Regions from separate parts of the Gracilibacillus marinus genome, predicted to be linked through region 1. Evidence: riboswitches for the same ligand, from Rfam matches in the RefSeq annotation. Region 1 holds a riboswitch; each other region holds the start of a gene.
The links. Region 1 has a riboswitch for S-adenosylmethionine ahead of ACFOZ1_RS02580 (OsmC family protein). Riboswitches for the same ligand answer to the same signal wherever they lie in the genome.
Positions count from the first base shown of each region.

Region 2: another riboswitch for S-adenosylmethionine. It lies ahead of ACFOZ1_RS13850 (methionine ABC transporter ATP-binding protein); the one in region 1 lies ahead of ACFOZ1_RS02580 (OsmC family protein).
Region 3: another riboswitch for S-adenosylmethionine. It lies ahead of ACFOZ1_RS00585 (phosphoadenylyl-sulfate reductase); the one in region 1 lies ahead of ACFOZ1_RS02580 (OsmC family protein).

Region 1 covers NZ_JBHSDV010000001.1:569,546-580,964, forward strand. Annotated here, with positions in the region: gene ACFOZ1_RS02570 (ATP-binding protein) at 1-1,921, shown strand, start outside; gene ACFOZ1_RS02575 (response regulator) at 1,899-3,032, shown strand; SAM riboswitch class I at 3,899-4,005, shown strand; gene ACFOZ1_RS02580 (OsmC family protein) at 4,103-4,555, shown strand; gene ACFOZ1_RS02585 (sodium:solute symporter family protein) at 4,552-6,162, shown strand; gene ACFOZ1_RS02590 (LacI family DNA-binding transcriptional regulator) at 6,196-7,149, opposite strand; gene lacZ (beta-galactosidase, LacZ type) at 7,270-10,365, shown strand; gene pelA (pectate lyase) at 10,625-11,419, shown strand, end outside.
Region 2 covers NZ_JBHSDV010000005.1:54,309-65,727, forward strand. Annotated here, with positions in the region: gene ACFOZ1_RS13825 (cyclase family protein) at 1-125, shown strand, start outside; gene gndA (NADP-dependent phosphogluconate dehydrogenase) at 273-1,694, opposite strand; gene ACFOZ1_RS13835 (Cof-type HAD-IIB family hydrolase) at 1,871-2,602, opposite strand; gene ACFOZ1_RS13840 (ACT domain-containing protein) at 2,799-3,065, shown strand; gene ACFOZ1_RS13845 (PFL family protein) at 3,081-4,442, shown strand; SAM riboswitch class I at 4,611-4,720, shown strand; gene ACFOZ1_RS13850 (methionine ABC transporter ATP-binding protein) at 4,827-5,855, shown strand; gene ACFOZ1_RS13855 (methionine ABC transporter permease) at 5,845-6,513, shown strand; gene ACFOZ1_RS13860 (MetQ/NlpA family ABC transporter substrate-binding protein) at 6,583-7,458, shown strand; gene ACFOZ1_RS13865 (SLAP domain-containing protein) at 8,192-8,569, shown strand; gene ACFOZ1_RS13870 (ABC transporter permease) at 8,596-10,191, opposite strand; gene ACFOZ1_RS13875 (ABC transporter ATP-binding protein) at 10,207-11,088, opposite strand; gene ACFOZ1_RS13880 (TetR/AcrR family transcriptional regulator) at 11,293-11,419, shown strand, end outside.
Region 3 covers NZ_JBHSDV010000001.1:103,662-115,080, reverse strand. Annotated here, with positions in the region: gene ACFOZ1_RS00620 (cryptochrome/photolyase family protein) at 1-1,039, shown strand, start outside; gene ACFOZ1_RS00615 (TspO/MBR family protein) at 1,046-1,762, shown strand; gene ACFOZ1_RS00610 (ABC transporter permease) at 1,840-2,940, opposite strand; gene ACFOZ1_RS00605 (ABC transporter permease) at 2,937-4,208, opposite strand; gene ACFOZ1_RS00600 (ABC transporter ATP-binding protein) at 4,221-5,153, opposite strand; gene ACFOZ1_RS00595 (response regulator) at 5,301-5,942, opposite strand; gene ACFOZ1_RS00590 (sensor histidine kinase) at 5,949-7,061, opposite strand; SAM riboswitch class I at 7,444-7,560, shown strand; gene ACFOZ1_RS00585 (phosphoadenylyl-sulfate reductase) at 7,641-8,369, shown strand; gene ACFOZ1_RS00580 (assimilatory sulfite reductase (NADPH) flavoprotein subunit) at 8,465-10,264, shown strand; gene cysI (assimilatory sulfite reductase (NADPH) hemoprotein subunit) at 10,281-11,419, shown strand, end outside.

The sequences.
Region 1 (11,419 bases):
ACAAGGTATACGAGTGGCGTTTTATCCAATTGATCTGGTTGTAACCATTGCTTGTTTTACAATGATGTGGCTGCATAGATATGTAAATCTTTATAGAAAGTCGCTAGAACAAGCGGAAAGTTTAGCAAATGTTGCAAAAGAAAAAGATTCCTTTTTAGCGAATACATCACATGAATTGAGAAATCCACTTCATAGTATGCTTCAATTGACAGAGGTCGTGTTAGATAGAAATAAAAATCAATTAGATGAACGAGCAACAAAAGAACTTCGAACAGTGCTGCATGTTGGTAATCGGATGTCAATACTTTTAGATGATTTATTAGATTTAGCTAGATTAAAGTTAACGAAGCCGAAGATACAGTACCAATCTTTTTATTTACAAGCTATCGTGCCAGGTATAATGGATATGTTTGAGGTGATGATAGATAAAAAAAGGGTTCAACTGAAAAATGAGATTCCTGAGGATTTACCACCAGTATATGCTGATGAAAATAGAGTATTGCAAGTCATCTACAATATCTTTCATAATGCGGTAAAATTTACGGATTATGGATGGATTAAACTAAAAGCTACAATTGATGATAGGAAGATTGTTGTTACGATTATGGATACTGGTGTAGGAATGGATCAATCGACATTTTTTCGCGTATTTGAACCATATGAACAAGATGAGTCCATGTCTTATTTATCTGAAGGAGGAGTTGGATTAGGACTAAGTATCTCCAAGCAATTAATCGAATTACATGGAGAAAAACTATACGGAAGATCGAAAAAAGGATTAGGCACAGAGTTATCATTTACGTTGCAAATAAGTGATCACACACCAACAAAGGAAGTAAAAGTAATAGAAAAGCCACAGTTGAATGATAGAGATGTGATGGAAGAAGAAGCACATGCTTCTATTCTAATTGTAGATGATGATTTAGTGAATTTGTATGTCTTAGAATCTATTTTATCAAAAGAAAATTATCAAGTTACTGCAATTAGTGATAGTAATCGTGCATTAGAGCATCTATTTCAAAAGGAATGGGATCTAGTTATTCTAGATGTTATGATGCCAAATCTATCAGGTTATGAATTAACGAAAGAAATCCGAGAGCGTTATAGTAAAACAGAGTTACCTGTATTGTTATTAACTGCACTTAGTCATTCAAAAGATATGGAAGTGGGCTTTCATGCAGGCGCAAATGATTATGTTGTGAAACCTGTTGATAGTACGGAGTTACTTGCTCGTGTGTATAATCTTGTTCAAATGAAAAGATTAACAAAACAACAAGTTGAGATGGAGGCAATGTGGTTACATGCTCAAATACAACCACATTTTATCTTTAATACGCTAAATACTATCAATGCATTAAGTGTGTTTAAACCTGATAAGATGAGAGGGTTAATTGAGAGATTTAGTGAAATTTTGCGGAAAAAATTTGATTTTGCTTCCCATCATCAATTTATCCCCATTAAAGAAGAATTACAAATTGTAGAAGATTACTTGTATATTGAAAAAGTGAGGTATGGAGATTTACTCACAATAAAATGGAATGTACATGATACAAAGAACTACGTTATTCCAATATTGACAATACAACCAATTGTAGAGAATGCGATTAAACATGGAATTATGAGGCAACAAAAAGGTGGTAGCCTTGAAATCAAAACAGTGAAGCGGAACGGTATACTACAAATAATTGTGAAAGACAATGGTATCGGTATGAGTAAAGAAATACTAGCACAATTACAATCAGGTAAATGGACGAATGGCAGAGGGATTGGATTATGGAACACAAATAAAAGATGGAAACAACTATTTGGTAAAGAATTACGTATTAGGAGTTTAGAAGGTATAGGTACTGTAGTTGTTTATAGAATAGAAGAAGTGAATGATAGAAGAGGTGGATACGATGCGAGCAATATTGATCGATGATGAACCACTAGCTATAGACTATTTAGCACATCAGTTAACTAAAATCCACACGTATGATATTGTAGCTAAATTTTCTAATCCATTTGAAGCACAAGAAAAGGTTTCTGATTACCATGCTGATGTTCTATTTTTAGATATTGAGATGCCTGGAATAAACGGAATGGAGTTAGCGGAAATCTTATTAGATGAGAATCCGAAGCTTCATATCGTATTTGTTACTGCATACAATCAATATGCAGTAACGGCATTTGAATTAAATGCAATGGACTATTTACTAAAACCTGCGACTGCAGAGCGATTGAAGAAGACGACAAAACGATTAATGGAAAGAATTTCTTTAAATCAATTATCGGAAGAAGAAACTCCATCACAATATTTGTTTATTCAATTATTCCATACACCATTAGTTTTTGATGGCAACAAGACAATTGAATTGAAATGGCGTACATCTAAAGCAAAACAATTGTTCTTTTATTTATTACATCATCGAGATCGATTGGTAACAAAGGATGAATTAGTGGAACAATTATGGCCAGACTTTTCGTTGGAAAAGAGTTATACACAACTATATACGACGATTTATCATGTTCGTTCTACATTAAAGCAATATGTAAAGTATATTCAGATTAAGAATTCTAAAAATGGTTATTCCCTCGTTTTACGAGATGTGGAAATAGATGTAGACCTTTTTGAAAGATTTATTCGAGAAGACAAAGAAATAAATGAACAGACCATTCAAAAATATGAAGAAATAATGGCATATTGTAAGGGAGAGTATATGTTCAATCTTGATTACGCATGGGCGAATAATGAATACATAAGATTACAATACTTATGGGTCCAAACAAAGAAGAAAATGATTGGATGGTATACAAAAAATAAAGCTTATGAAAAAGCAACAGAACATGCATTAGAAATCTATAAACGATATCCATTAGAAGAAGAAGGCTATTTTGAACTCATGAAAATATTTGCTATTACTGGGAAGAGTACTTTAGTTCAAAAATGCTTTGAAGAATTAAAGGAAATGCTAGAAAAAGAGCTTGAACTACAGCCGAGTGTTGTTGTTATGGACTGGTATGAAGAGTGGCTAGAGAGTATAGAGGTTTAATAACTAAGTATTTGAAAAACGAACTCCTATTTTTGAATTGATTCCAATAGAATCAAAGTAGGCAATAATTTATTTTATCATACATATCAAACCGAGGTTTACCATCAATGGGACCTCGGTTTTTGTTGTCAAAAAGGAGTAGTTAAAAGTTAATTATTGGAAATCGTGACGTCTAGCTCCAAAGCTTAGAAACTACGCGACTTCACAAACCGTCCTACGATAAGTCATCATCGATTCGTCCCTCATCATTATTCCTTTTCCACGGTGAAGCGACCATAATACCCACAATATAATGAAAGTTTATACATATAGAATGCTAGTTGCGGGTAAACTGGCGCTAACACCCTGATAAGTTTCGCTACCAATCAGTCAGAGTTTATAACTCCAACTGATTGAAGTCTCACTTTATCTCAGTTAGTTTGCTCCAGTCACTACGTTTCTAAACGGACGCTTTCGCTTTTGTTCTCATCCAGCTTAAGCGTCCAGAAACTAGGTGACTTCACGAATCAACTGTCAATAAGTCATCATCGATTCGCAAGCTCATCGTGATTCCTTTTCCACGGTTAATAAGCGTCCGTAATACCCACAACATAATAAAGAGATTATATATTTAAAATGCTAGTTGTGGGTAAACGGTCGCTAACACCCTGATAAGTTTCGCTACCAATCAGTCAGAGTTTATAACTCCAACTGATTGAAGTCTCACTTTATCTCAGTTGGTTCGTTCCAGTCACTACGTTTCTAACCGGACGCTTTCGCTTTTGTTCCTACATTGTAATTTTAATACCAACTATTATAATCAGAATTATCAGAAAAAGTATTGACATTCCTTTTAAATTTTATTATTGTTAGTAACAACAAAATAATTCTTATCAAGAGCGGTGGAGGAATCTGGTCCTATGATCCCGCGGCAACCGGCTATTCGTTTAGCAATGGTGCCAATTCCAGCAGGGTAATTCCTGAAAGATAAGAAGAGCGATGAGTATGCAATCAAGCCTCTTTTTATCTTAGTTATAAAGATAAAAAGAGGCTTTTCGTTTTGTAGAAAAAGAGAAAAAGGAGAATGAAGGATGAGCAACAAAGAGATTCGAACAGTAAAAGCAAGTACAAAACAAGTATCACCACTTCGTTATGCCAATAAAGTAAGAGATTTTCACTTTGAGATTGATGAACCAGAAAAACTTGGTGGAACAAATACAGCACCAACACCGCTTGAATACATTCTCGGGTCATTTAATAGTTGTTTGCTAATAGTTGTAGAGATGGTAGCAAAGCAACATGGTTATCAATACGAGTATTTACAGTCAGATACTGTTGCGGAAATTGATCGTAGAGGCATTGCAGGTGTAGATGGTGTCATTCCGTATTATAAAAATGTCACAAGTGAGATTGAAGTTATTTCAAATGAATCGGATGAAGTAATTGAAAAATGGAAGGAAGAAGTATTGAAACGTTGTCCTGCATACAATCTGTTCTTAGATGCAGCAATCGATATTAACTTGAATTGGAGTGTGACGAAATGACATCATATGGGATATGGATGATTGCTATTGCATTAATTTATACGTCTTTATTAATTATCGTTGGTAAAATTGCACAGAAAAAAGCGGCATCAGGAGATAATTTCTTTGTTGGAGGAAGGAATTTCCGCTGGTGGACTGTCGCATTTTGTATTACTGGTTTATTCTCAGGATCTACTTATATTTCTATCGTAGAATTGTCTTATTTAACAGGTGTCTCTGCAATATGGTATGGCATTGCAGAAACAATTCAAATTCTTATTATTGCACTCTTAATGATTAAATCTTTCCGTAAGAAAATGCTCGTCACAGTATCTGGAATGATTGGAGATCGTTACGGTAGAGCAGCAAAAGGACTAGCTGGTGCAATTACTGCATTTGCATTCCCGATGTGGTCTGTTGCAACAGCGATTGCATTTGCTTCAGCATTGAATGTTTTTACAGGAATCTCTCTCACTTTCTCGATTGCGTTTACTGCATTATTATTATTTATCTATTTACAAGCAGGTGGGATGTGGTCTGTTGCATTCACGCAAACAATGAACTCGATTGTGTTTCTAATCATGTTAATTATTGGAGTTGTTGCTGTCTTTATTAATCCAGGTATTTCAGGGTTAGCGAACTTAGCGACAACTAGACCTGAGATGTTTGATTTTGGTGGTGTTGGACTGCAAGTAATTGTTGCATGGTTTGGAACATTCTTAGTAAATGTGATTTTAGCACAGGCTGCATTCCAAATGGCGTTATCTTGCCGTACACCAGAAGAAGGGCAAAAAGGGTTAATTGCTGCATCTGTAATGGGTGTCCCTTTTATTCTTTGTGGAATACTCTTTGGTCTTGCTGCTGCAATTGTTGTACCAAATAGTAGGTTAGGTTTAATTGCACTTCCAGAATATTTAAGTAGTGTGTTACCAGCCCCATTAGTCGGCTTATTCTTCCTAGGTATTTGGGCATGTGCATTAGGGTGGGGAGCACCATGTCAATTTTCTGGTGCGACTAGTTTAGGAAAAGATGTGGGTAGTTCCATAAATCCAAATGCGACAAATGAACAGTTGGTAAAATATACGAAAATCTCGTTATTAGTATTAACATTTTTAATGATTGGTTTTGGGTTATTGCGTACAGAGCAATCTGCATGGTGGAATGTACTTGCATGGACAACACGTAACTCTGCTACATTTGCACCAGTTGTCGCTGCATTATTCTGGCCGCTTGTGAACAGGTCTGCAGTTGTTAGTTCTTTATTTGCAGGCTTTGCGTCAGGTTTAACATGGTATCATTTAGGTGGATGGCATCCAAGTGAATTTTTCTTGAATGTTCACCCTGTATGGATAGGAATGTCTACAAATATTCTTGTACTTGTCATTGTTACACTAGTAATGCAAGCATCTAAATCTACATTTGTGTGGCGTACAAGTCCGAAGACACTAGCAACAGTAATTGGCGCAATTGTAGTTAGTGTGATTACATTAAGCCTATCATCGACATTATATGAGCTTGGATTACTAGGGTTGTTTGGTTTTGTATCGATTCTAAGTATTTTTATTCTATGTATTCAAGTCATCCAATTAGACGAACAAGAAGAGAATGTATTACATGTAGCTCAATAAAATACATGAACAGAAACAACCTGAATTATCCATTCAGGTTGTTTCACGTTGTATCAATGTAGTATCAATATATACTTTTTTTGGAATATCTCGATCATCTTTCAGCCGTTCAACTAAAAGATCTACAGCTGTTTTTCCCATCCATTCCTTTTCGATTCGAATCGTAGACAATGCGGGATAGACATATTTTGATACACTAATATCATTTATACCGATTATTCTACAATCATCTGGTATTTTAATTGATGCTTCATGTAATGCTTTTATCGCACCTATCGCAAGTGGATCATTTGCTGCGACAAAGCCGATATTTGTTACTTTATTTGACTTTAAAAATGTCTGCATTGCTTCATAACCATTGGTGATATGATAATTTGTTTCAATAAAAAGCTTTTCATTATAGCAATTCTTCTCTACCAACATTTTTCGCATTGCTTTTTCTCGTATATCCTCTTTGCCACCAATAAATCCAATCTGAGTGATTCCTTGTGTCATCAAGTGTTCGACAGCTTGACGAATGACAGAAGAGAAGTCTACTAAAACCGCATCACAACCAGCATTCTCAGTATCTGAATCTACTAATACGACATTGCATGATTTCTGCTTCATTAGTGTAATTTCTGTTGTCGTAAATCGTCCAACAGCAATCACGCCGTCAATTGTGTTAGGAATACTCTCTAATTCGTCTCGCGTGAATTTTTGTAATTGAATATGATGTTTCTCTGCTCTTTCTTCAATTCCATGTCGTATCGCCATATAGTAAAGGTCAGATAATTCTTCTGATTCTGTGACCCAATGAATAAATGCAACACGCCTGTATAATTTTTTTCTTGAAGTATTTTTGCTATAAGATAGTGATTCCGCGATTTCAAATATGCGCTTTTTTGTCTCTTCACTTACAGATAAGGTACTATCATAATTGAGCACTCGAGAAACCGTTGCAATCGATACATTCGCTTTTTGTGCAATATCTTTTATTGTAGTCATAAGAGTCCTCTTTTCACTTTTAGTAAAACTAGAGTAAAATTTAACTTGATTATTTTTACTAATTATTATATCCTTTGATTAATGATTCGTCTACCACAATTTCAAGGAGGTATGATTGTATTGAATTTATATAAAGAAAAACTAATTTATCAAGCACCAGAAAATGGGTATCCAGAATGGAATAATAATCCGGAAATATTCCAAATCAATAGAATGGAAGCGCATGCAAGTGTGGTTCCTTATGCTACAATTGACGATGCTTTGGCTGGTGATCAACAGCGATCTTCGAATTGGATGTCACTTAATGGGAAATGGCATTTTCGCTTTGCGGAAAATCCTGATGCAAAAATCAGTCGTTTTTATGAAGAAGATGTTTCTTCATGGGATAAGATTCAGGTGCCTGCACATTGGCAATTGGAAGGATACGATTATCCACAATATGTGAATACAAGGTATCCATGGATAGAGCATGATGATATCGAAGCACCATTCGCGCCAACGAATTATAATCCTGTTGGTCAATATGTTACAACTTTTACGTTACCAGATGATTGGGAAGAGAAGCCTGTGATTCTCCATTTTGCTGGCGTGGAATCTGCTTTTTATGTATGGATTAATGGTGAGCTTGTAGGATATAGTGAAGATACGTTTACACCTGCAGAGTTTAATATCACACCATATTTAAAAAGTGGTGAGAATAAGCTCGCAGTGGAAGTGTATAGATGGTGTGATGCGAGTTGGCTTGAAGACCAAGATTTTTGGCGTATGAGTGGGATTTTTCGTGATGTGTATGTATATGCATTGCCAGAAGTACATTTGTATGATTATTTAGTACGCACAACATTTGATGAAAAGTATCGTGATGCACAATTAGAAGTATCCGCAAAAATGATGAATTATTTTGAAAAAGAAACAAATGATACTATATTGCAATGGCAATTGCTTGATGGGACAAATCACAAGATAGCAGAGTCTGTCCATCAATTACCAATATCAGAGGTTCAAGAAGCAGAAGTGCGTTCGGTAATTGACGTGAAAAATCCAAAGCAATGGAGTGCAGAGAAGCCGTATTTGTATACACTACTATTTGTAATCAAAGATTTAAATGATCAGATTATAGAAACTTTTGCTACAAAAATAGGCTTTCGACAATTTGAAATGAAAAATAATCTAATGTATCTCAATGGAAAACGAATAGTACTAAAAGGTGTGAATCGTCATGAATTCGATGCAGACAGAGGAAGAGCTGTAACTGTTGATGATATGATTAAAGATATTACGATAATGAAGCAATACAATATCAATGCTGTCAGGACATCTCATTATCCTAATCATCCTAAGTGGTATGAACTTTGTGATCAATATGGATTGTATGTGATTGATGAGGTGAATTTGGAGACACATGGTACGTGGCGTTATGGTCAAGAAACACTAGAAGATACAGTACCAGGAAGTAGACCAGAATGGACAGAGAATGTGTTAGATCGTTGTCAATCCATGTATGAACGGGATAAGAATCATCCATCGATTATTATTTGGTCATTAGGCAATGAATCGTTTGGTGGGGATAATTTCTTAAAAATGTATGATTATTTTAAGAAAAATGACCCAACACGACTTGTTCATTATGAAGGCGTATTCCATTATCGCCCATCAGATGCTGCATCAGATATGGAAAGTACGATGTATCGTAGCCCACAAGAACTTGTGCAATATGCTAATCATCCTGGAGAGAAGAAGCCATATATTTTATGTGAATATTCCCACTCTATGGGGAATTCAACAGGTAATTTACACAAATATACACAACTCTTTGATCAATATGATGTCTTACAAGGTGGCTTTATATGGGATTTTAAGGATCAAGCATTACGTCATCAAACAAAAGATGGCACGAGTTATCTAGCATATGGCGGAGACTTTGGTGAATCTCCACATGATGGTAATTTTGCAGGTGATGGCGTTATTTATGCAGATGGTACAATTTCTGCAAAGTTACATGAAGTAAAGGCATGTTATCAAAATATAGATGTGGAGCCAATAGATATTCAAAAAGGGGAATATGTTATTCATAACAAGCATTTATTCACATCTTTATCTGACTATGAATTAGTATGGAAAATAGAAACAGAAGGTGAGTTGCAATTAACTGGTTCCTTAACTGTTGATATTAAACCATTAGAAAAGGCGCAAGTATCATTGCACTATCCTGAAAATATTTTCATAAAAGAAAAAGAACAAGTTGTGACAATCGCATTCTTATGTAAAGAAAATCCATTTTGGGCGGAAGAGAAACATGAGATTGCATTTACGCAATTTGTTGATCCAAAGCGTGTTGTCCATAATGAAAAGGTAGATGGACAACTACAACTTGAGGATAAAGAGTCTGAATATGTAATCAATGGTGAGCAGTTTTCTATGAAAGTAGAGAAAGGTACTGGTTTGTTATCATCTTATGTAGTGAAGGGAAAAGAATTCCTGCATTCCCCATTACGTTTGAACTTCTGGCGGGCGATGACTGACAATGACCGTGGTGCAAAGCTTGATGAACATAGTAAAGTATGGCGTGAAGCAAGTTATAGGTACAAGTTAGATGAGATAAAGGTTGTGGAGAAAGCAAATACTATCCATATTATGTCTTTATTTGAATTACCAACAAATCCTGTGACAACCACATCTGTAACGATGCTTGTAACTGCAGATGGCGCAATAAATGTAACACATGATTTACAGCCAGGCGAAGGACTACCTGATATTCCAGTAATCGGTGTGGAGTGGGAAATGGATGACAGTTATCGTGACCTTGTCTGGTATGGAAAAGGTCCACATGAAACGTATTGGGACCGACAAGTGAGTGGAAAAATTGCTATACATCAAGCAACCGTTGACGAACAGGTGGAACCTTACTTAAAACCACAAGAAACAGGCAATAAATGTGGTGTGAGATGGATGGAGGTAAAAGGAGAAGAAAACGGACTACTTATTGAAGGAAATCCAACGATTGAAGCGAAAGTATTACCATATACAAAAGCAGAGTTGGAAGAAGCAAGTCATCATTATCAATTACCTTCATCAGATAAAGTAGTAGTTTCGGTGAATGGTTGGCAAATGGGTGTTGGTGGTGATGATAGTTGGGGAGCGCAAACACATCCAGAATATCGTATTTTTGCTAATCGTAATTATTGTTATTCGTTTACGATTCGACTAATTAAATAAAAATTATTTTTTGTGTAATAACTGTAACCGTTAATGGTTGCAGTTTTTTTTATATTTTTATCTGTATAGAGCAAATCGGTCAAAATATATCCATATATGTAATGATTTTTACTCATAGACGTAAAAATATGTAATCTATAGATTGATACAATAGAGATAGTAGAAAAATATAGGAGGTGAACATTTGAGTATAAAAAAGAAAGCGCTTTAATAACTGCATAGACTTACTCTAAATAACAAAAAAATAGGAGTGTATCGAATGAAGAAAATTTGCCATATTCTTTTAGTTTTTCTTTTAATTCTAACTACAATGCCAATATCTAATGTAACAATCCAGGCAGAAGCAGCAACGGATGCTCCAACAGGTCTTACAGCAACAGCTGATGATGGTGAAGTGAAGCTCGAATGGAATCGAGCAATTGGTAATGGAAAAACAATGCTTTATATCGGTGATGATATTCCCTCAGATCACAAATCTATTGCTCATTTAGAGACATTAGGTTTTCAACAAATTGATTTAATGCGCGCGAAAGAAGTAACGACAGAAGACGCAGAAGGATATGATATCGTATTCGTTGGAGAAGGGGGTGGATCTGCAGATATTGGTCAGAAATTCATGAATGTGGATATCCCTGTTGTTTATGCAAAAGGTTGGGTTGTAGATGATGTGCATTTAAGTGAGAGTATATCAGGTTCATCTGGAGATATTGACGGACAAACAGAAATTACGATTCAAGAGAAATACCATCCTTTAGCAGCTGGACTAAGCGGCAATGTTGAAGTATACAATCAAGCAGGAAAAGTAAACTTCGGTACACCAGGAGAGGATGCAACAGTCATTGCAACAGTGAATGGTGATCCAAATAAAGCTACGATATTTGCCTATGATAAAGGGGATAAACGAGTAAATGGAGAGACTATCCCAGCAAAACGTGTTTTAACATTTTTGCATAGAGATAAAGAAGATCATATGACAGAACTTGGGTGGAAATTACTTGACGCTTCCATTGCATGGGCATTAGATGCAGAAGAAAAGAAAAAAATGTTGTATATC
Region 2 (11,419 bases), on a different contig from region 1:
TCATAGTAGAGGGATTACGATTAAAAGAGATTGTCCCTGGTGAATATTTTATGGTAGCAGCACCGTTGAAGTTAATAGGAACAGAAGCTGCACCAGCAAGAGTAATCTTATTTGATATGGAATAAGACCAATATTTGTATAATATTTAAAATCTCAACAATACCAAATAGAGTTTTTTAATACGCAAAAAAAATCCAAGCGATTCGATAAACAGTCTTCGAATCGTTTGGATTTTTGTAATGAAAGAATTCTTTTGTTCCAATCTTTAAATATTAATCTTCTAACCACTCTGTGTGGAACACGCCTTCTTTATCGATACGTTGATATGTGTGCGCACCGAAGTAATCGCGTTGTGCTTGTAATAAGTTAGCAGGTAATGTAGCTGTACGATAGCTATCAAAGTATGCTAATGCACTTGCGAATCCTGGTACTGGAATACCACGTTCCATCGCAATTGCTAATACTTTACGTAATGAATCTTGGTAGCTTTCTACGATACCTTTGAAGTATGGATCAAGCAATAGGTTTTTAAGTGCTGGTTCATTGTCATACGCTTCTTTGATTTTTTGTAAGAACTGCGCACGGATGATACAACCACCACGGAAGATCATTGCGATATCACCATAACGTAAGTTCCAATCATTCTCTTCAGATGCTGCGCGCATTTGCGCAAATCCTTGAGCATAAGAAACAATTTTACTCATGTATAATGCTTTACGAATTGCTTCGATTAACTCGTCTTTATCCCCTTCATATGGCTTATCAGCTACTGAAGGCCCGCTTAATACTTTGCTTGCTTCTACACGTTCCTCTTTCATAGCAGAAATGAAACGAGCAAAAACAGATTCTGTAATAACAGGAAGTGGTACACCTAAGTCTAGTGAGCTTTGGCTTGTCCATTTACCAGTACCTTTTTGGCCTGCAGTATCAAGAATCACATCAACCATTGGCTTACCAGTTTCTTTATCTTTCTTCTTAAAGATATCTGTAGTAATTTCGATTAAGTAACTATCTAATTCCCCTTTGTTCCATTCACCGAATACTTCATGTAATTCTTCTGCTGATAGTCCAAGCACATTCTTCATAATGAAGTATGCTTCACAGATTAATTGCATGTCACCATATTCGATACCATTGTGTACCATTTTCACATAGTGTCCTGCACCATTTGGTCCAATGTATGTCACACATGGTTCTCCTTCTACTTTTGCAGAAATTGCTTCAAAAATAGGTGCAACTAATTCGTAAGCTTCTTGTTGACCACCAGGCATAATAGAAGGTCCTTTAAGCGCTCCTTCTTCCCCACCAGATACACCTGTACCGATGAAGTGAATACCTGATTCATCCAATTCTGCATTACGACGCATTGTGTCTTTAAAGAATGTATTACCACCATCAATTAAGATGTCACCTTTATCAAGTAATGGTTTCAATGAAGCAATCGTAGCATCTGTTGCTGGACCTGCTTGGACCATTAACATGATTTTTCTTGGTTTTTCTAATGAATCAACAAATTCTTCGATTGTTTTTGCACCAACGAAATTTTTCCCTTTTGCTTCTTCATTTAAGAAATCTTCTGTTTTTTGATAAGTTCTATTGTATACTGCTACAGAATAACCTCTACTTTCTACGTTTAACGCAAGGTTTTTCCCCATTACAGCTAAACCTACCACACCAAATTGCTGTTTTGCCATTCTCTCATTCGCTCCTTTTTTAAACTAAATATGTGCATATGTATTATTCTACACTACTATTTTAGCACGAAATAGAATAATGCGTAACATCATTAGAAAAAAACATTCCATCTAATAACTTATTATATCCTGTCGTTCTCTGCAAGTAATTGTACCTTATTTTCTGAAATTTCTGCTTATTTTAACACAAATTTGTTGATTGCCTGCGCAACTCCTGCTTCGTCATTAGATGTTGTAATCCAATCACTCGCTTCTTTCACTTTGTCTTGGGCATTCCCCATTGCCACACCAATACCTGCTTGCTCAATCATTTTGATATCATTCAAACTGTCCCCACATGCCATTACTTGATCCATTGTAATGCCAAGACGTTCACAAACAACTTCCACAGCCTTCGCTTTATTGACACCAACAGCATTTACTTCAATATTAGTCAAACTAGAATTGCTTAACTCAATCTCTTTCCATTCTTCAAGTGTTGCCATTAGTAATTGTTTGGTTTCGTCATTATCTGTATCAAAGCCAAATTTCAGCCATGTATAATCCTCGACATTATCCGGGAATTCATCTCGCCAAATTTGATCAGTAGAAGCTGACCATGCCCAAGTCTTATGTTTATTTTTCAGTTCAATCAATTTTTTTATAATAGAGGCATCTACTATTTCTCTTGCGATTAATTCTTCCTCCATTGTCCATATTTCGCTGCCATTCACGTTAATAATATAATGAATATCTAATTCTTTCGCGATATGCGCACTTGTTCGGAAATGCCTTCCTGTCGAAATAATAACTTCGACACCTTTTTCTCTTGCTTTCTTAATTGCTTCTTTATTCTGCTCTGACACAGTATGGTCTGACGAAAGTAATGTCCCATCCATATCTAGCGCAATTAGGCGAATATCCTTCATAGTAATTCGCTCCTTTCTCTTCTACTATATTGTAAGTGATTCGCAATTGTTTAGCAAAAATACTGAAATGAGTTATACTAAAGTAAAGAAATAATCCCACTAAAATAAAACAATGTATGACGTACAGAAAGAATACGATACTAAGACTATTAATTTTTACGGGAAATGATACACAATAGATATGAGGTGATGAAACATGAGAGCAGTTGTAAGTGTTATTGGAAAAGACCAAGTCGGAATTATTGCAAAGGTAACAACAGTTCTTTCAGAGAATCATGTGAATATTTCGGATATTAGCCAAACGATTTTGCAAGATTTTTTTACGATGATGATGTTAATTGACATTGATGATATAAAGAAACTTGCACAGCTAAAACAAGCATTCGAGCCTGTCGAAAAAGAACTTGGACTTAAGATCAGTATTCAACGCGAAGAAATCTTCCAAGCAATGCACCGTGTATAAAGGAGTGAAGTAATCGTGCCAATTGCATATACAGAAATACAAGAAACGATTCGAATGGTACAAATGGAGCACTTAGATGTTCGAACAGTCACAATGGGGATAAGCTTAAGAGATTGCATCGACAGTGATTTTGATACGTTAAAAACAAATGTATTCCATAAAGTTACAACATATGCAAAAAATTTAGTGACTGTTGCAGAACAAGTTGCAGAAGAATATGGTGTACCAATTATTAATAAACGTGTGGCAATCTCCCCTGTTGCAGAACTATTAGGCAATGCTACTGTAGAACAAGCAGTAGAACTTGCCAAAACATTAGATGAAGCTGCAAAAAAGGTGCAGATTGATTTCATTGGTGGCTATTCTGCTCTTGTACATAAAGGAATCTCTAAAGGTGATCAAATTTTACTTGATGCACTGCCACAAGCATTAAGTGAAACAGAGCGAGTATGTGCCTCCATATCTGTCGGTACAACAAGAACGGGTATTAATATGGACGCAGTGAAACAAATGGGTGAAATTATTAAAGCAACTGCAGAATTAACAAAAGATAATAATAGTATTGGTTGTGCAAAACTTGTCGTGTTTTGTAATCCTGTAGAAGACAATCCATTTATGGCAGGTGCCTTTCATGGTGCAGGAGAAGGAGAAGTCGTGTTAAGTGTCGGTGTCAGTGGACCTGGAGTTGTATTACATGCATTAAAACGATATCCTGATGCAGATCTTGGCGAAGTAGCAGAAGTCATTAAAAAGACTGCATTTAAAATCACACGTGCAGGAGAATTTATTGGAAGAGTTGTTGCAGAACGATTAGAGGTGCCTTTTGGTATTATGGATCTATCCCTTGCTCCAACGAATGCGATGAATGATAGTGTTGCAGAAATACTAGAAGAAATTGGTTTAGAGTGTGTTGGTACACATGGAACAATTGCTGCACTTGCACTAATGAATGATGCAGTTAAAAAAGGTGGAGCAATGGCGAGTTCTTATGTCGGCGGACTTAGTGGTGCCTTTATTCCTGTTAGTGAAGACAACGGAATGATTCGTGGTATTGAACAAGGGGCCTTAACACTTCCTAAATTAGAAGCAATGACATGTGTGTGTTCTGTTGGATTAGATATGATCGCAATTGATGGAAATGCTAGTAGTCATACACTTTCTGCTATCATCGCAGACGAAGCAGCCATCGGAATGATTAACAAAAAGACAACAGCAATTCGTATTATTCCTGTTGTTGGCAAAGAGTCAGGTGAAGTGGTGGAATTTGGTGGGTTACTCGGGCGCGCACCAATCATTGGAGTCAATCCTTATCATTCAGATAAATTTATTCAACGTGGTGGCAGAATCCCTGCACCAATCCAAGCATTGACGAATTAACATACCACTTATCAGAATAATATGACTATTCTAACTTTTTAAAAGAGTATTGACTTGATATCAAATGCATGCTATCATCACAATTAATCAAAATTATCAGATAGCTTCTGTTATTCATGATTAGAAATGATATATGTGTTGATTACACTTATTAAAATAGAATAGAATCTCTTATCAAGAGAGGTGGAGGGACTGGCCCGATGAAACCCAGCAACCGTCATTAGTGATAGGTGCTAATTCCATCAAAGTTTGACATACTAAACTTTGAAAGATAAGAGGACGTAACGGTAATGAATGCCAATCCTTTCTGTCCTCTCATGCAGAAAGGATTTTTTATTTTTATACTAATAAAGAGAATAAGAGAAAGAAAGGAGCCAATTCACATTGATTCAAATAAAAGGCTTGTCAAAGATATACAAAACAAAAAAACAACAAGTTCAAGCTGTTGACGACGTATCATTAACGATTAATCAAGGTGAGATTTTTGGTGTGATCGGATATAGTGGTGCTGGAAAAAGTACATTTATTCGCCTAATTAATCGACTTGAAGAGCCGTCCAATGGTACTATATCGATTCACAATAAAGACATTACCAAGATGTCCGCAACAGAACTTAGATTAAAAAGACAAAAAATCGGTATGATCTTCCAACATTTCAATTTACTTTGGTCACGAACAGTCTTCGATAATATCGCATTTCCACTAGAAATTGCTGGCGTACCAAAAGCAACTCGAGCAGAAAAGGTGAATGAACTCATTCAATTAGTCGGTCTTGCTGGCAAAGAGAATAGCTACCCTTCTCAGTTAAGTGGTGGTCAAAAGCAACGCGTCGGTATTGCAAGAGCTTTAGCTAATGACCCAGAAGTATTATTATGTGATGAAGCGACATCCGCTCTTGATCCTGAAACAACGGATGATATCTTAGACTTACTTGTCTCTATTAATAAGAAACTTCAGTTAACTATCATTTTAATTACACACGAAATGCATGTCATTCAAAAAATATGCCATCGTGTTGCAGTAATGGAAAATGGAAAAGTTGTAGAATCTGGTGATGTACTAGATGTGTTTGTGAGACCTCAATCTAAAACAACGAAACGCTTTGTCCAACAATTAAATCCACTAGAACATGACCAAGCTAGCTTAAAAGAATTTATCACAAGCCGTGAAGATAGTGAAGTGGTGAAATTACATTTTATTGGGAACAACGCCAAACGTGCTTTAATTACAGATGTGATTAAACAATTTGATGTAGAGATCAACATCTTACAAGGTTCTATTGCACCAACTCGTGAAGGTGCTTATGGCACATTATATATCGAATTGAATGGCTCCAAAGATGTATTAGCATCATCTATCCAATTTATGCGCGAACAAAGTGTGGAAGTTGAGGTGTTACAACATGTGGAATGATTTATTCCCTAATGTCATCATGGAAGATTTATGGGTTGCGACAGAAGAAACCATGTATATGACAATTATTGCTGTAATAGGCACATTAATTTTGGGGATTTTCTTAGGATTATTATTATTCTTAACAGATAAGGGTAACTTATGGGAAAACAAACTAATTTATAACATAACAGCAGTAGTTGTAAATGTGTTTCGTGCGATTCCATTTATCATTTTAATATTATTACTCTTTCCATTTACAGATTTCTTGATTGGTACTATTCGCGGATGGAAAGCAGCATTACCTGCATTAATTATCGGTGCAGCGCCATTTTATGCGAGACTTGTGGAAATTGGTCTTAAAGAAGTCGACAAAGGCGTGATTGAAGCAGCGAAGTCGATGGGTGCAAATGCATCTACTATTATTTTCAAAGTGTTATTAAAAGAATCTATGCCTGCATTAGTATCAGGAATTACCGTAACAGCAATCGCACTAATTGGATATACCGCAATGGCTGGAGTCATCGGTGCAGGCGGTCTTGGAAATCTTGCTTATTTACAAGGATTCCAGCGATTTAATTTTGATGTCGTTCTTGCATGTACGATTTTAATTATCATTATCGTATTTATATTCCAAGTAATTGGCGACATGCTAACGAAAGCAATTGACAAAAGGTAATATGCTTAACACTAACTTGTTAAGCTTCTTTCATAAAATAAAATAGATAATAAGAAGGGAAGATTTATTTTGAAAAAGTATTTATTTACACTAGTAGCATTATTATTCATCGGAGTTTTAGCAGCATGTGGAACAAGTGACGACAACGAAACAGATAATTCCACAAATGGGGACAGCAATACATCAGAAGATGCAACAACTGATGATGCATCAGAAACAATTGTAGTTGGTGCAACAAGTACACCTCATGCTGAAATATTAGAAGAAGCAAAAAGCCTTTTAGCAGAAGAAGGTATTACATTAGAAATCGAAGTATACCAAGATTATGTATTTCCAAATGAAGATTTAGCAAGCGGAACATTAGATGCGAACTACTTCCAACACATTCCTTATTTCGAGTCTCAAAAAGCAGATAAAGAATATGATTTCGCAAATCTTGGTGGAATCCACATTGAGCCATATGGTTTTTATTCTAAAGATATCAAGAGTGTAGACGACATTACTGAAGGTACTGTTGTGATCATGAGTAACTCTGTAGCAGATCATGGTCGTGCATTATCCATTCTAGAAGAAGCAGAATTAATTAAATTAGACGAAAATGTTGAAAAAGTAGATGCACAAGTAAAAGATATCGTAGAGAATCCATTAAATTTAGAATTTGATACAGATGTAGATGCAGGTTTCTTACCTGAATTCTATGAGCGTGAAACAGAAGCATTAGTTGCAATTAACGGTAACTATGCATTGCAAGCTGGATTGTCACCAACTAAAGATGCACTATTGTTAGAAGGTACAGACTCTCCTTATGTAAATATTATTGCTGTTCGTAGTGAAGATAAAGACAAAGAAGCATTACAAAAATTAGTTGAAGTACTTCACTCAGAAGCCATTCAAAACTTTATCAATGAAAAATATGAAGGAAAAGTAGTTCCTGTAGCAGAATAATTGTAAACAGATATTAAGATAAAGAATTTTTCAATTACAAAAATCCAAGCGATTCGAAAGCTAATTACCGAAGCGCTTGGATTTTGTGTGTAATAGAAGTGAATTCTGTGATATTCGATATGTGCTTTGCACCCGCTCCGGCTTGCCCAATCCCCTTTCCATGGGCTTTTTCCTTCAGCTAACTTTTCCAAACACAAACCGCTTGGAAAAGTGGATCTTCAGAAAAAAGGATCCCATAGGAGTGGGATTGGGCGCCTACGCTCAGTGAAGTTCTACAATGTTTGCAAATGCTAGCATTTTGGTTGGTTAGAGAAATCAGCTTTTTTAGCTCATAATGATAATAAATCAGAGGCGATATGGGATAAAGCAAATATTTTTATAATTCCTTCCATTGTAGAATATAAAAAAGCGTAGGTGTCCGTTTCCACTCCTGTGGGATGTTTTTTCCCCTAAGATCCACTTTTTTAGCGTTCTTTGCTAGAAAAGTTAGCTTAGAGGAAAAACCCACGGAAAGGGAAACGGACAAACCGGAGCGGTTGCTAAGCACATATAAAATCTCAAAGTTATCAAATAGAAGTATCTAAGATAAAAATCTAAAGAATTCCTTTGTCCAATCTCATCTTCTACACCTATTCAAACCACTCCATCACTCTCTCGCTTCTCCTTCTCTCTGCTACATGCTACAATAACTACACGAATACCAATTCATACATCTTATAATGGAGTTGAAGAAATGCAACAATTAGTTTTAGAAGAGAAATGGAAACAAACAATTAGTTCACAAGATTTACAAACGATAGAGAAGCTTTTCCAATCTACTAGCAAGCATCAAGAAGGTGTCATTTTCACTCCTATCCGTCATGCACGAAATCACCGGAACGAATTATTATGCAGTGTCATTATTCACAATTTTACCGATGACAAATTATCACTTATCGGAAGTACCTTACAATTATTCCATAATGACAACATAATTGCGGAAGAGTCATTCCATGATACAAGGTTACTTTTACAACCAAGAACAAGTATGCCTTGGACCTTTATTTACCCTAATCATCCCTATCTTGAACAACACCCACTTCCAACTGAATGGTCGATTAAAATAATATAAATTGCGGATTTCCTCAGTCCGCTTTCTTATCCTAATGCATCACGTCTCTTGTACCCTATCATTCCAATAATACTTACTACTATTGCAAGTGCACTGATGCTAATAAGTGGCTTCCATGTGAATGTATCCATAGGAAGTTCTGGAATATGTGCAAAACTAGAAAGCATTGTCCCCCATTCAGGCATCTCCAATAATCCACCTAAATAAATATGAATGAAGCAAAAGACAAGATAACCCCAAATCAAAGAGGTATATTTTGGTACCCAGCCAAATAACCATACAGCAAGTGAGATAACAAAAAACATGGCAGGTAAGTAGGAGAAACTTGATACAAACATATTTTCAAATGGGATAGGATTTGTCATCACTTCTTTCGATACAAGCCATAGTCCGAATATACCAAGAAATAGACTAAGTGCCGCACTGAACCATCCGATTATCCAATAGATGCACACAACCCTGATTCTTGCTACACTTCGAACAAGCAAGTGTTCCACACGTCCCTTTTTTTCTTCTCCTCTTATTCTCATAAAAAACAGAATACCTGGAATTGTTGCAAATATTGCTAATACACGCATAAGCAATGTCGTAAATTGTTCTGTCACACTATAATCAGAATTATTTCCTATCAGTTGTTGAAACATTTCATTATCTGCAATGAATACTTCTATATCACCAAATACAGATCCATAAGAAACGCCTACTATCCATAATGCGAAAAACCATGCCAGCATTGATTTAAATTGGATTCGTATGATCAGACCTAATGGAGAGGCAAGCAAATGCCCAGCATCTCGTTTCCCTTTTCTACTTGGAATTAATCCACTTCCTATATCTCTCCTCGCTTGAACGAAAAACGTAAGTAATAGGAAAACAACCGAAAATCCCAACACAACAGGAATTGGCCACAATGTATTCTCAACAAAACTCTTTGTACGCACTAACAATCCTAACGGTGACAAGAAACTGACTTGTTCTGCTGTTACATCACCTATTGCACGAATGAAATAAAAGACAAATAGACTCGCAATTGCAATACCTGTCGTTCCTTTACTCGTTTCTTGTAATTGTGCTAAAAATGCTGTTAACATAGCAAAAAAGATACCCGCAGTTGCAATGGTCAGACCATATACAATAGACCCAATTATCGTAACAGACGATTCATTTAATACAATGAGTCCTACAGTAATGAAAAAACCAATCAAAAGATTCACGACTACTAGATAAATAACGGAAGCAGAAATAGATGCTAATCTCCCAACAGGTAATGCACGGATGAATTCCATTCGACCATCTTCTTCTTCTTTCCTAGTCAATGTAGACATGAGTAAACAGTTCATCACACCAATTACAACCATTGTAAATACTAACATTTGATGTGCAAGCATCGCTCCAGTATGATAGTTTTCCACACTAAATATTGGTCCTACCATTGCAACCATTGCAGGATTTTTCATTGTTTCTGCCATGACATTTCTTTCTTGTTGTGATTGGTATAATCCATCAAATGCAATCACTGTAAGTAACGTAATCGCTACAAGTGAAAGTATCCAAATAATACTTGCGATTCGTACCTGTTTCCATTTCCAATAGAGTAATTGTTTCGTAGATTGAAAATACATCTTCTCCCTCCTCTCTTACTTCACTTCATAATGTTGGATAAATAATTCTTCTAAAGTAGGTGGCAAGCTTTCGATATATGTGATCTGGTGTTCACTAAGTTGTTTCATCACCTCTGATAGATTCTCTGCATCTACTTGCAATTCATATTGCTCATTCGTTTTTGTCATGTCATGGACGCCAGCTAACGTATGCAACGTGTCTATTGGTCGTTTTGTTTGTACAATGATTTTTGATCTTGTTAAATGTCTTAACTGTTGTAATGTTCCACTCTCAATAATTTCGCCATTGCGAATAATCCCTACCGTATCACATAGTTTTTCTACTTCTGATAATATATGGCTCGATAACAAGACACTTTTTCCTTCTTCCTTTGCTTCCATTACACATTGTTGAAAAACTTGTTCCATTAAAGGATCTAATCCAGACGTAGGCTCATCTAATATGAATAACTCGGAAGGCGAGGCAAAAGCACTAATTAGTGCAACCTTTTGGCGGTTCCCTTTGGAATATGTGCCACATTTTTTTGTCGGATCTAATTGGAACCTCTCGATAAGTGCATCTCTTTTCCCTTTATTAACCGTTCCTTTTAGTCTCAAGAAAAAATCAATCACTTCTCCCCCAGTTAAGTTATCCCATAAATGAACATCACCTGGTACATAAGAGACTTTCTCATGAATACTCACAGCCTCTTTCCATACATTCTTACCGAATATGGTTGCTTCACCACTTGTTGCTTTTACAATTCCTAAAAGAATACGTAATGTTGTCGATTTCCCTGCACCATTTGGTCCAATAAAACCGTATACTTCTCCTTTTTCTAATTGAAAAGTCACACCATTTAACGCAACAAAGGAACCAAACTTTTTTGTTATGTGTTGTACATCCATTACTGACATTGTCCTTACCTCCCTCATATTTATCGAAAATTAATTCTTATCCTTACATGTATTGTATCTGTTCTATTTCATATACACAATACAGTTTTGAAATATTATATTAATATTATTTCAAAACTAGTACAAACAAATGTAGAAAAAGTTAGGATGATTTCATTGTGAAATGATAGAAATATCGTTACAATATGCTTGAGGTGAGAGTATATGGACGGATTTGAACGCCGCACAGCATCAAAAAAACAGCAAATTATCGTTACAGCATTGCCTCTTTTTTTGACGCATGGTATAAAAAGTGTTTCTATTGCTACCATTGCGAAACAGGCACATGTAT
Region 3 (11,419 bases), 470 kb from region 1:
AACGCCTGGAACGATAATGACAAATCAAGAGACACCATACAAAGTCTTTACATCATTTTGGAAAAAGGTTCAACAGACTTCCATTTTACCACCACAAAAAAAACCTACACATATGGAGTGGTTCCATGGAGACGTAGATAAACCGTTTAAAGATCACGGTCTAACCTACTTTCAACCAGGTGAACAACAAGCATTGAAAAAATGGCGCCAATTTCTGTATGACAATATAGTAGATTATGAAACATATCGTGACTTTCCTGCAATTGATGCCACATCTATGCTTTCTGCTTATGTAGCGAATGGAGAAATTAGTGTCCGATTATTGTGGTATGAAGCAATAGAAGTTCTTCGAATTGATGACATAGAAGCGAATGACAAGCATACACATAAAAAGAAAAGCATCGAAACATTTTTAAAACAACTAGTATGGCGAGAATTTGCTTATCATCAATTATACTTTTTCCCTGAAATTATCCAGCAGCCATTACAAGCTAAATTTCGCCAGTTTGAATGGCTCCCAACGGATTCGTCATTATTTACACAATGGAAAGAAGGACAAACAGGTTATCCTATAGTGGACGCAGGCATGAGGGAATTAAAACAAACAGGCTATATGCACAATCGTGTGCGAATGATTACGGCATCCTTTCTTGTGAAACATTTGCTTATCCATTGGCGAGAAGGACAAGACTATTTTGAGAAACAATTAATTGACCATGACATCGCGAATAACACAATGGGATGGCAATGGGTTGCAGGAACTGGCTTTGATGCTTCTCCATTTTTTCGTATTTTCCATCCAGTTAAACAAGCAGAAAAATTCGATTCTGATGGTACATACATGAAAAAATGGGTTCCTGAACTACGCGATTTAGAAACAACCTATATCGCTAAGCCTTGGGAAGCACCCTCACATATACTAGCTCATGCACATATTCAGTTAGGTATCGATTATCCATATCCTATCGTCGAACATAATACTGCAAGAGAGCGCGCACTATTAGCGTTCGACAAATTAAAAACAAAGAAAAAGGAGTGATAATAGATGAGGATTTTTTGGACAAATGTCGTTGCACTTCTATTTGTCATAATGATGAATGCATTGGCAAATATTCTTCCAATCAATGGGATGACAACAGGAGAAATCTCTAATCAACTGGATATATACTTTACACCTGCAAGTTATGTTTTTAGTATATGGGGATTGATTTACTTTCTATTAGCAATTTGGGTGTTTGGTCAATTACCTAGAACAAGGAGAGATTTAGCGGTTTATTCAAGTTGTAGTGAGCTATTTTGGATTAGTTGTATTTTAAATATAGCATGGCTTCTAGCTTGGCACTATCAGTTTTTCCTCTTTAGTACAATCATTATGGTTTGTTTGCTGATTACAATGATCTTGTTATACAATTGTGCCAAAAAGGCCGAAGTATCACGTATCGATTCATTACCTTTTTCTATTTATTTAGGTTGGATATGTGTGGCAACATTCGCGAATATAAGCTATTACCTTGTTTATATTGGCAATAGCGAATTTCAGCTATATTGGACGATCGCATTCCTTATCCTTGCTACATGTATAGCACTTTATTTTCTATGGAAAAGAAAAGACATCTTCCTTACACTCGTATTCGTTTGGGCATTTATAGGAATTGGTGTGAAAAATGCTGGAGCACACCCGTCTATATCCATTAGTGCATATGCTTGCGCAGTGATACTAGCATTTTTCATTGGTATTGCATTGTTTCAAAAGAAAACCTAATTTGAAAGTATCCTCCTATAATGACTGATTCACTTCATTTAGGAGGATACCTGTCTCGTACTTACTTCACGGTTCTATTATCTTCTTTCCATCAAATTAATACCGATTCCCATACAGAGAACCCCCATTAAAAATAGGATAGATAAAGGTTGTGTAATATCAGCAATATCTTTTCCATAAATAGTAATCGACTTTAGTGCATCCATGGCATGTGTCATTGGAATCACTTTGGATAATGCTAAAACAATGGGGTTGTCGACAATTTCTATTGGCCAATATGCACCACCAAGCATAGCCATACTAACTGCTACAATCGGAACAATTGCATTTAATTGTGATGACTTATTCACAAGACCAATTAATAGCATTCCTAAAGAAACAATCGCAAATGTATACACACAGCAAATTGCCAATATCCCTAGCCAATTATCTCCTAAATGAAACTGAAAGAACCATTGAAAAGCTAAAAATACGAGAACGATTTGAACAATTCCAATAAAGAAAGCAAAATTTAGATAACCTAAGTAAATTTGCCATTTACGTAAAGGAGACAAAATCAATCGATCCCAACTACCTCTTTGTTTCTCCTCTGCCACCTCACTCAAGCTAAATACAATGGTATAAATCGCAAAGAATAATGTCATTCCAAACAATGCTTGTAATTTATTATCAAATAAGAAGATATCCCCTTCTACTTTACCTACATGTGACTCTACTTCAATCAATGGATTTTCTAGAGACTTCTCTACTTTTTGCCTCATCGCTTCATCGCCAGTCGCTGTTACTAAATCTTGAATCCGTATTTCTTCTCTATACATAGACTGAAGGTATTGGTCCAAAATTGCTTGATTCGGGTCTTCAGTACCAACAAGAAATGTATAGGACGACTGGTCTAAATATATAGCAAAACTGGTAATACCTAATGCCACTTGTTCTTTTGCTTTCTCCTTTTTTGTTTCTGTGAAACTAAATCCTTCTAGCTCGTTTAATTCATTTATGATGTCTTGCTTTTCCTCATCAGAAAAAACATTTGAAAAATAGGCAGATATAGGTGTTTCCGCTTGGTTACTAATTCCTCCAATGAAAATAACAAATACTGTAGTCATTGCTAACATCGATATGACCATAAAAGGCTTTCTGCGCAGTCGTTGCCATTGTAATAAGAAAATATTAATCATGCTGCCACCCTCCTATTCGGGAAAAGAACTACACTTAGAATAAAGATGAAGACAGTGATCCAACTTAGACGAATTACATATGGAACAATATCTGCAAAGGGAAGCCCTTGGCTCGCTAACATGTATGCACGTAATGTCATACCATTTGGTGTCCATGAACCAATCATTTGAATCACTTCTGGAAATGTGGTAATTGGTGTAAAACTACCGCCAAGTAATGCCAACACACTGACAATCCCACTTGTAAATGAACTAGACACAGCTTGAGATCTAAGTCTTAATGTTAATGCAATTAACAAACAGGCAATTGCACTTATTGCAAGGGCATAAAAGAATGTAATCAGTTCCATAATCCCGATTGTTTGCCAAGATATTGGTTGGAATGATTGCATAATGAGAGAAGAAAGCACAAATAGAACATTTACTTGAAAAAAAACTAACATGATAACAGCAAATAACTTCCCAATTAAAAATTGTAACGGATGTCTCCCTGACAAAATAATACGATCTAATACGTGTTGTGTTTGTTCAGAATAGGATTTTGCAGCCATTGTTGATGCGATAAAAAAGGCAAACATTACCGCCATACCAATTGAATAGTATTCCATAGAACTAACTGGCTCACCATTTGTAATTGTTTCTGTTTCTCTTTTAATCACTTCGTCACTTGTTGGACGTATCTCTGTAGACTGTGATTCCTTTGCAATTGCCGTCTCTAAATTAATAGATTGTGCAATCTGAGATAAAATATTTTCAACAATCGAGCTATCAAATACGGCATGTTCCCCCTTTTTGATAAGGAGATTTGCTGAATCTGCTTCTTGTAATAGGACATGTTTTAATGTTGTATATGTGAATCCTTCTGGTATCGTTATAATTGCATCTATTTCCTTTGCTGCGAGCTTTTCATCAGCAGTTTCCTTGTCTGTCAGTTCTACTGCAACAATTTCTGTTAAATCTTCTGTTAAAATCGTATGAATAATCGATGGAATCGCAATTTGATTACTTGCTTCTATTATTTGTTCCTTAGCAATCGTTGGAATCTCCTGCTCCTCCAAATAAGATACAAATTGCGCTTTTCCTTCATTAGAATTATCCTCTTCTACTAAAGCCACTTCTAACTCTCTTGTTGATTCGCCCCCTCCCAATACTCCTTTAAGTGCAAAACCTAAGATGAGCATAAGTATAAATGGCATAAGGAAAATAACCAAGAGCTCTGTGCGGTCTCTTAATAATAGTTTGATATCTTTCAAGAAAAAGTTGACCATACACACTCACCCCTAATCTCTCAATTTTCTACCAGTCAAATGTAAAAATACATCTTCCAATGATGGTACATGAATGGAAACAGACTGGATTGCTGCTTGGTGCTTTTCTGCCAGATGGAAAATGGTTGTTAATTGATTGGACTGTTTAGGAACAATTAACTTCAATCCTTTTTCTGTTTCAGTTACTTTTAACACATGTTCTCCAGCTCTTAATGCATCTTCAAAAGCACTAGATGATTCTTCAAGAACTAAATCGATTGTTTCTTCACTCGATAAGATACTAACAAGCTCATCTTTCGTACCTGTAGCAATGATTTTTCCATTGTCCATGATATAAATTCGATCACAAAGTTTTTCTACTTCTTCCATGTAATGAGATGTGTATAGAACAGTCATCCCCTTTTCTTCATTTAGCCGTTTGACCATCTCTAAAATATAATGACGTGATTGTGGATCAATCCCAACTGTCGGTTCATCCATAATAATAATGTCAGGCTCATGTAATAAAGCAACAGCAATATTAATACGTCGCTGCATACCTCCTGAATAATTTTTAACCAATTCTTTTTGTCGATCTTTCAAACCAACAATCTCTAACACTTCTTGTACTCTTGACTCTAAATGTTTCCCTTTTAAGCGATAGATTTTGCCAAAAAACTTCACGTTCTCATATGCGGATAATTCCTTGTATAAGGCAATTTCTTGTGGCACCATTCCTAATGTTGGCCTAATTATATGTGGATTTTTGATAATATCTTGTCCTTCCCAAAACACTTTGCCACTACTTGGTTTAAGTAGTGTTGCAATCATGGAAATTAATGTAGACTTCCCTGCCCCGTTCGGACCTAATAACCCAACAGATTCTCCCTCTTTCAAATAAATATTCACTTCGTCTACTGCTACTTTATTTTTATATACTTTACGTAAGCTTTCTGTTTCTAACATTTGCACACACCCTTTCTCATCTTTATCCTTCTTTATTGTATAAAAAAAAGAGCAGTATCCATACTGCCTTTAGTCATTCCTTATCAAATAAACAGTGACTAGAGTCATTTATATTTTGTACAATTAGAAAATATTGCATTTCCCCCTCTATACATATCCATTATGAATTGCATAGATGGCTAATTGGGTACGATCTCTTAATTGTAGTTTATCTAATAAACTACTAATATGGTTTTTTACTGTACCAATAGATAATGCTAATCCCTCTGCAATTTCTTTATTACTTTTTCCTTCTCCAAGTAAACATAAAATGTCGCGCTCTCTTTTGGTCAAGAAGATAGTTGTCTCTTTACTATATGTTTTTTTCTTTTCATTTAATAAATGTGGCACGACTTTTCTAGCTACCTCACCTGGCAATTGCAATCCACCTTTTAGACAATCTTTAATTGCGCGAATAAGCTCATCTTTATTGGCATCTTTCAGTAGATAACCGTGCACACCTATTTTTAATGCTTCAATCGCATAATCTTCATCATTAAATGTTGTAAGGATTAACACTTTCATATCTGGATACCGTTCTAATAATTGTTGTGCTGTTTTGATTCCATCAAGTTCTGGCATCCGAATATCTAATATCGCTAAATCGAAATAATACTTTTCTCTTAGTTGTAATGCTTCTTTCCCATTTGTTGCCTCACCTGTCACAACTAAATCTGGATCTGTTTCTAGCATCATTTTTATACCTTGTCTAACAATCACTTGGTCTTCTGCAAGTAAAATAGAAACCATTTTCTCTCACTCCTTAAGTGGAAAAGATCCACGTACTACAAAATTATGCTGATATATAAAGATATCTAATTCTCCTCCTATTTGTTGCAATCGATCTCTCATTGATTGAATGCCAAAGCCTTCTCGCCATTCGACATCTTCTGTAAGTGGATTCGTAACTTCAAATCGAAATGTCGCAGAACCAGGTGCTTCTAACAAAACAGTAGCTTCTTTTCCCGCGCTATGTCTCATGATATTCGTTAACGATTCTTGGATTGCTCTATATACAACAGTAGCTTGGTCTGGACTTAAAGTAATCGACAAGGCATTTTGGCGCATGGAAAAGGTAATAGAAATATATTGTTCTGCTTCGAGTTTCCGTATTAATTGAATGATTGCCGCAATACCTGTTACAGAATCTTCCTTTAGTGCTTTAACAGCTTTTCTCGTTTCTTGTAAGCTTTCTTGTGCCAATACTTTTACTTGATTCCATTCTTCCCTGCCATCTTTCAAATGTAAAATTTCTATTTGCATTAATAAGTTCGTTAATGTATGACCAACTCGATCATGAATCTCTCTACCTATATGTAGTCGTTCTTGTTGTCTTGTTAACTGATCATGTGTGATGGTATCACGTTTTAATTTTTTATATGTATGTAATAATGCTTGGTATCGTTGTTCTATGTCAGATAAATGGTGGAAATACTTATAATATTCATAGATTGCTATAATGAGAATCGTTGCAAGCAATAAGTAAAAAGATACGAGTGTAATAGATAGGAATTCCATTTGTGTTAAAAAACTCGCTAGCAACACAGCAATGGTGAAGGTATATGTAAATCTTCCTGAAGTCCATTTGAAACATGATACAAGTAACAGAAGGAACATCAACAACACAAATGGGTTCATCCAATCATGTGAAGAAAACAAGAACGCGAGTGTAATGCTAATTAACTGTATACATAATAAATAAATAGCTGCTGATTTCGCAACAGACATAAAAAAGAATGCAACGAAAAATAGTGCCATCATACTAAATAAATATGCACTAGTTTCTGAACCACCAGCTAACTCTACTGTAATGGCAGATAACCAAACAAGAATCCATAATAATAGAGATACCCAAATATTCGATTTCATTTCGTTCTCCTCCTTAGTTATAATATACCATAACGGGAAGTAGAGTTATTTTTATTTTGAAGCAAGGGGAAAATTAAACATTGTTTGGTTCCTTTATCTCAGTTGATTTGCTCCAGTCGCTACGTTTCTAAACGGGTGTTTTCGCTTTTGTATCATCCAGCTCCAACACCCAGAAACTAGGCGACTTCACAAATCGCCCTACGATAAGTCATCATCGACTCGTTCCTCGTCGTGATTCCTTTATCTCAGTTGATTTGCTCCAGTCGCTACGTTTCTAAACGGGTGTTTTCGCTTTTGTATATTTTTTAATAATTCCGACTATTTTACTGTTGACTTTTCCAATAAATAGATATATCATAACATTAATTGTTTATATAAGGAATTCTTATCCAGAGAGGTGGAGGGGCAGGCCCTGGGAAACCTCGGCAACAGGTCAAGTAATGGGCACTGTGCCAAATCCTGCGGAACAGCATACACTACTGTTACCGGAAGATAAGAAGTGAACGTCAGTTGAACTTCTTATCAAAAAGATAAGAGGTTTTTTCGTATAATGATAGAATTTTAGAAAGGGGAAAAGGTATGTCAACATCTGTAATTACGTATGACCATTACGAAGAAAGTCATTGGAATGAGTATATACCAGAAGAAGCTGACTCTCATAAAGGTGCATTGATGATACTTGAATCTGCATACCAAGCATACGGTGATGCTTTGATTTATGCTTGTAGCTTTGGTGCAGAAAGTATGGTCTTAATCGATTTGATTTCCAAAGTTAAAAAAGATGCAAAACTCGTATTCTTAGATACTGGTTTACATTTCCAAGAAACATATGATTTAATTGACCGTGTGAAAGAAAAGTATCCACTTTTACAAATTGAATTAAAACAACCTAGTTTGACACTAGAGGAACAAGCAGCTCAACATGGTTCAGCATTGTGGAAAAGAAATCCAGATCAGTGTTGCTATATTCGAAAAATCAAGCCATTAGAAGAAGTGTTGTACAGTGCAACGGCTTGGATTTCTGGATTACGTCGAGAACAATCAACAAGTCGAGCAAACACAAAGTTCTACAACAAAGATGAACGATTTAAATCTATCAAAGTCTGTCCATTAATATACTGGACATTAGAAGATGTATGGAATTACATTCGCGAAAATGACTTACCATACAACACATTACACGACCAAAATTACCCGAGCATCGGCTGTATCCCGTGTACGTCACCAGTGAATCCAAATAGTGATGAACGCGCAGGAAGATGGGCAAATTCCCAAAAAACTGAATGTGGCTTGCATACAACAGGATGAGTTTCGATTATTTTTTTACCTAATTCAAAGTAAAACAATAGGTTTAATAAATATAATAGGTTTAATTACAAATTAATGAAATAGAGGTGAGCATGTTGACATTACAAGTTGTCAATAGTCCATTTGATCAAAAGCAAACGGACATATTAAATCAAGTATTACCAACATTAACAAACGCTCAAAAAAACTGGCTCGCAGGCTACTTAGCAGCATCTCAAGCAGTTGAAACACCACCACAACAAGTGCCACAAGCAACTGTCACAAAGCAGCCAACACGTACTATCACCATATTATTTGGCTCAGAAACCGGAAATAGCCAACGTGTCGCTGAACAGCTTTCTAGTACCTTGAAAGATAAAAACTTTACTGTTCAATTATCAAGTATGGATGATTTTAAACCAAAGAAAATCAAAGACGTAGAAGATTTGTTTATTGTCACAGCAACACACGGCGAAGGAGATCCACCAGATAATGCAATTCAATTCCATGAGTTCCTTTTAGGTAGAAAGGCACCTAAGTTAGATGGGGTTAGATATTCTGTTTTAGCACTTGGAGATGAGTCGTATGAACACTTCTGCCAAACAGGGAAAGATTTTGATAAACGATTAGAAGAATTAGGAGCAACACGCCTTTACGACAGAATAGACTGTGACGTTGATTACGAAGAATTAGCTGAAGAATGGATTAAAGGTATCGTTGGAACAATTCAAGAAGACAATGCTAGCGCTGTTGCAGATGTAACAGCAGTAACGGCATCTTCCATTGAACAACCTATTTATTCAAAAGCCAATCCATTTTCAGCAGAAGTATTAGAAAACATTAATCTTAGTGGTCAAGGCTCGAACAAAGAAACGAGACATATTGAGCTATTACTAGAAGGATCGAATTTCACATATGAACCAGGTGATTGTCTAGCAATCTATCCGAAAAATGATCCTGCATTAGTAAAAGCGGTAATTGAAAAATTAAATTGGAATCCTGAACAAACTGTTCCAATTAATAAACAAGGAGAAATCCGCTCCATCCAAGAAGCACTTACTTCTATTTTTGAGATTACAAGATTAACAAAAGGTTTATTAGATAAAGCTGCTGGGTTCTTTAAAAACAATGATTTACTAAAACTTATTGCAGATAATGATCAAATTAAACAATATATTGATGGACGTGACTTACTCGATTTGATTGAGGATTATCCACCAGCAGATTTAGACCCAACAACCATGATTGATTGGTTGCGAAAAATTCCTGCACGTCAATATTCTATCTCAAGTAGCAACAAAGCAAATCCTGACGAAGTGCATTTAACTGTTGCTACAGTCCGCTACAATAGTTGTGGTCGAGATCGTGCTGGTGTCTGCTCTGGTGAAATCGCAGACAGAATAAAACCTGGTGATGTTGTAGATGTCTATGTACACAAGAATCCGAATTTCAAATTTCCATTTGATGAACAAACTCCTGTCATCATGATTGGCCCTGGTACTGGTGTCGCACCATTTAGAGGCTATATTGAGGAACGAGAAGAATTAGATTTAAAAGGAGATACATGGTTATTTTTCGGTGACCAACATTTCAGATCTGATTTCTTATACCAAGTAGATTGGCAAAATTGGTTGAAAAAAGGCTATCTTTCTAAATTGGATGTTGCATTTTCAAGAGATACAGAAGAAAAAGTCTACGTACAACATCGCATGGAAGAACGTGGTAAAGAACTATTTGAGTGGATAGAACGTGGTGCACATATCTATGTATGTGGAGATGAGAAGCGAATGGCGAAAGATGTGCATCAGACATTAATCCAAATTGTTCAAGACCATGCGAATGTAAGTAGAGAAGATGCAGAAGCATATGTAAATCAATTAAAACAACAGAAACGATACCAACGAGACGTGTATTGATGAGGGGGATATAGAAATGTCGAATAAGGAGCAAAAATTAGATCCAATCGAACAACTCAAAGAAGATAGTCGTTTTTTACGAGGAACGATTAAAGAAGGATTAAATGACCCAATTACAGCAGCTATCTCAGATGACGATACAAAACTACTAAAATTCCATGGTAGTTACCAACAAGATGACCGTGATATTCGTGAGGAGCGTAGAAAACAAAAGCTAGAACCCGCCTATGCATTTATGTTACGTGTAGCAATTCCAGGTGGGGTTGCGACACCAAAACAATGGCTAAGTGTTGATCAGTTATCACAAAAGTACGGTGATAATACAATTAAACTAACGACACGCCAAGCGTTCCAACTTCACGGTATTTTGAAATGGAATTTAAAAGAAACCATCAAAACAATTAATGAAGAAGCAATGACAACTATCGCTGCTTGCGGAGATGTAAATCGAAATGTGATGTGTAACCCAAATCCATATCAATCGGACGTGCATCAAGAAATACAAGACTGGGCACAAAAAATCAGTGATTATTTATCACCAAAAACAGGCGCTTATCACGAGATTTGGTTAGACAGAGAGAAAATCGTTGATTCTAAAGTAGAAGATGAACCTATTTACGGAAAAACATATTTACCAAGAAAATTCAAAATAGGGATTGCGGCACCACCTTCCAATGATATTGATGTATTTTCACAGGATTTAGGTTTTATTGCAATCATCGAAAATAATGAAGTAATTGGGTTTAATGTCGTAGTCGGTGGAGGTATGGGTTCCACACACGGGAATACCAACACGTATCCACAATTAGCTAAACTTGCGGGTTATTGCAAAAAAGAAGACGTCATTCAAGTTGCAGAAAAAGTTGTCACAATTCAACGTGATTACGGAAATAGATCTGATCGCAAAAATGCCCGATTCAAATATACGATTGACCGGTATGGATTAGATTGGTTCAAAGAAGAACTATCAAATAGACTAGGGTTTGCCTTAGATGATGCGAAACCATATCACTTTGACCATAATGGAGATCGCTATGGTTGGATCAAAGGTGGAAACAGATGGCACTTCACATTATATGTAGAGAACGGAAGAGTAAAAGACACGGAAGAATACAAGTTAATGACTGCATTACGCGAGATTGCTTCTATTCACAC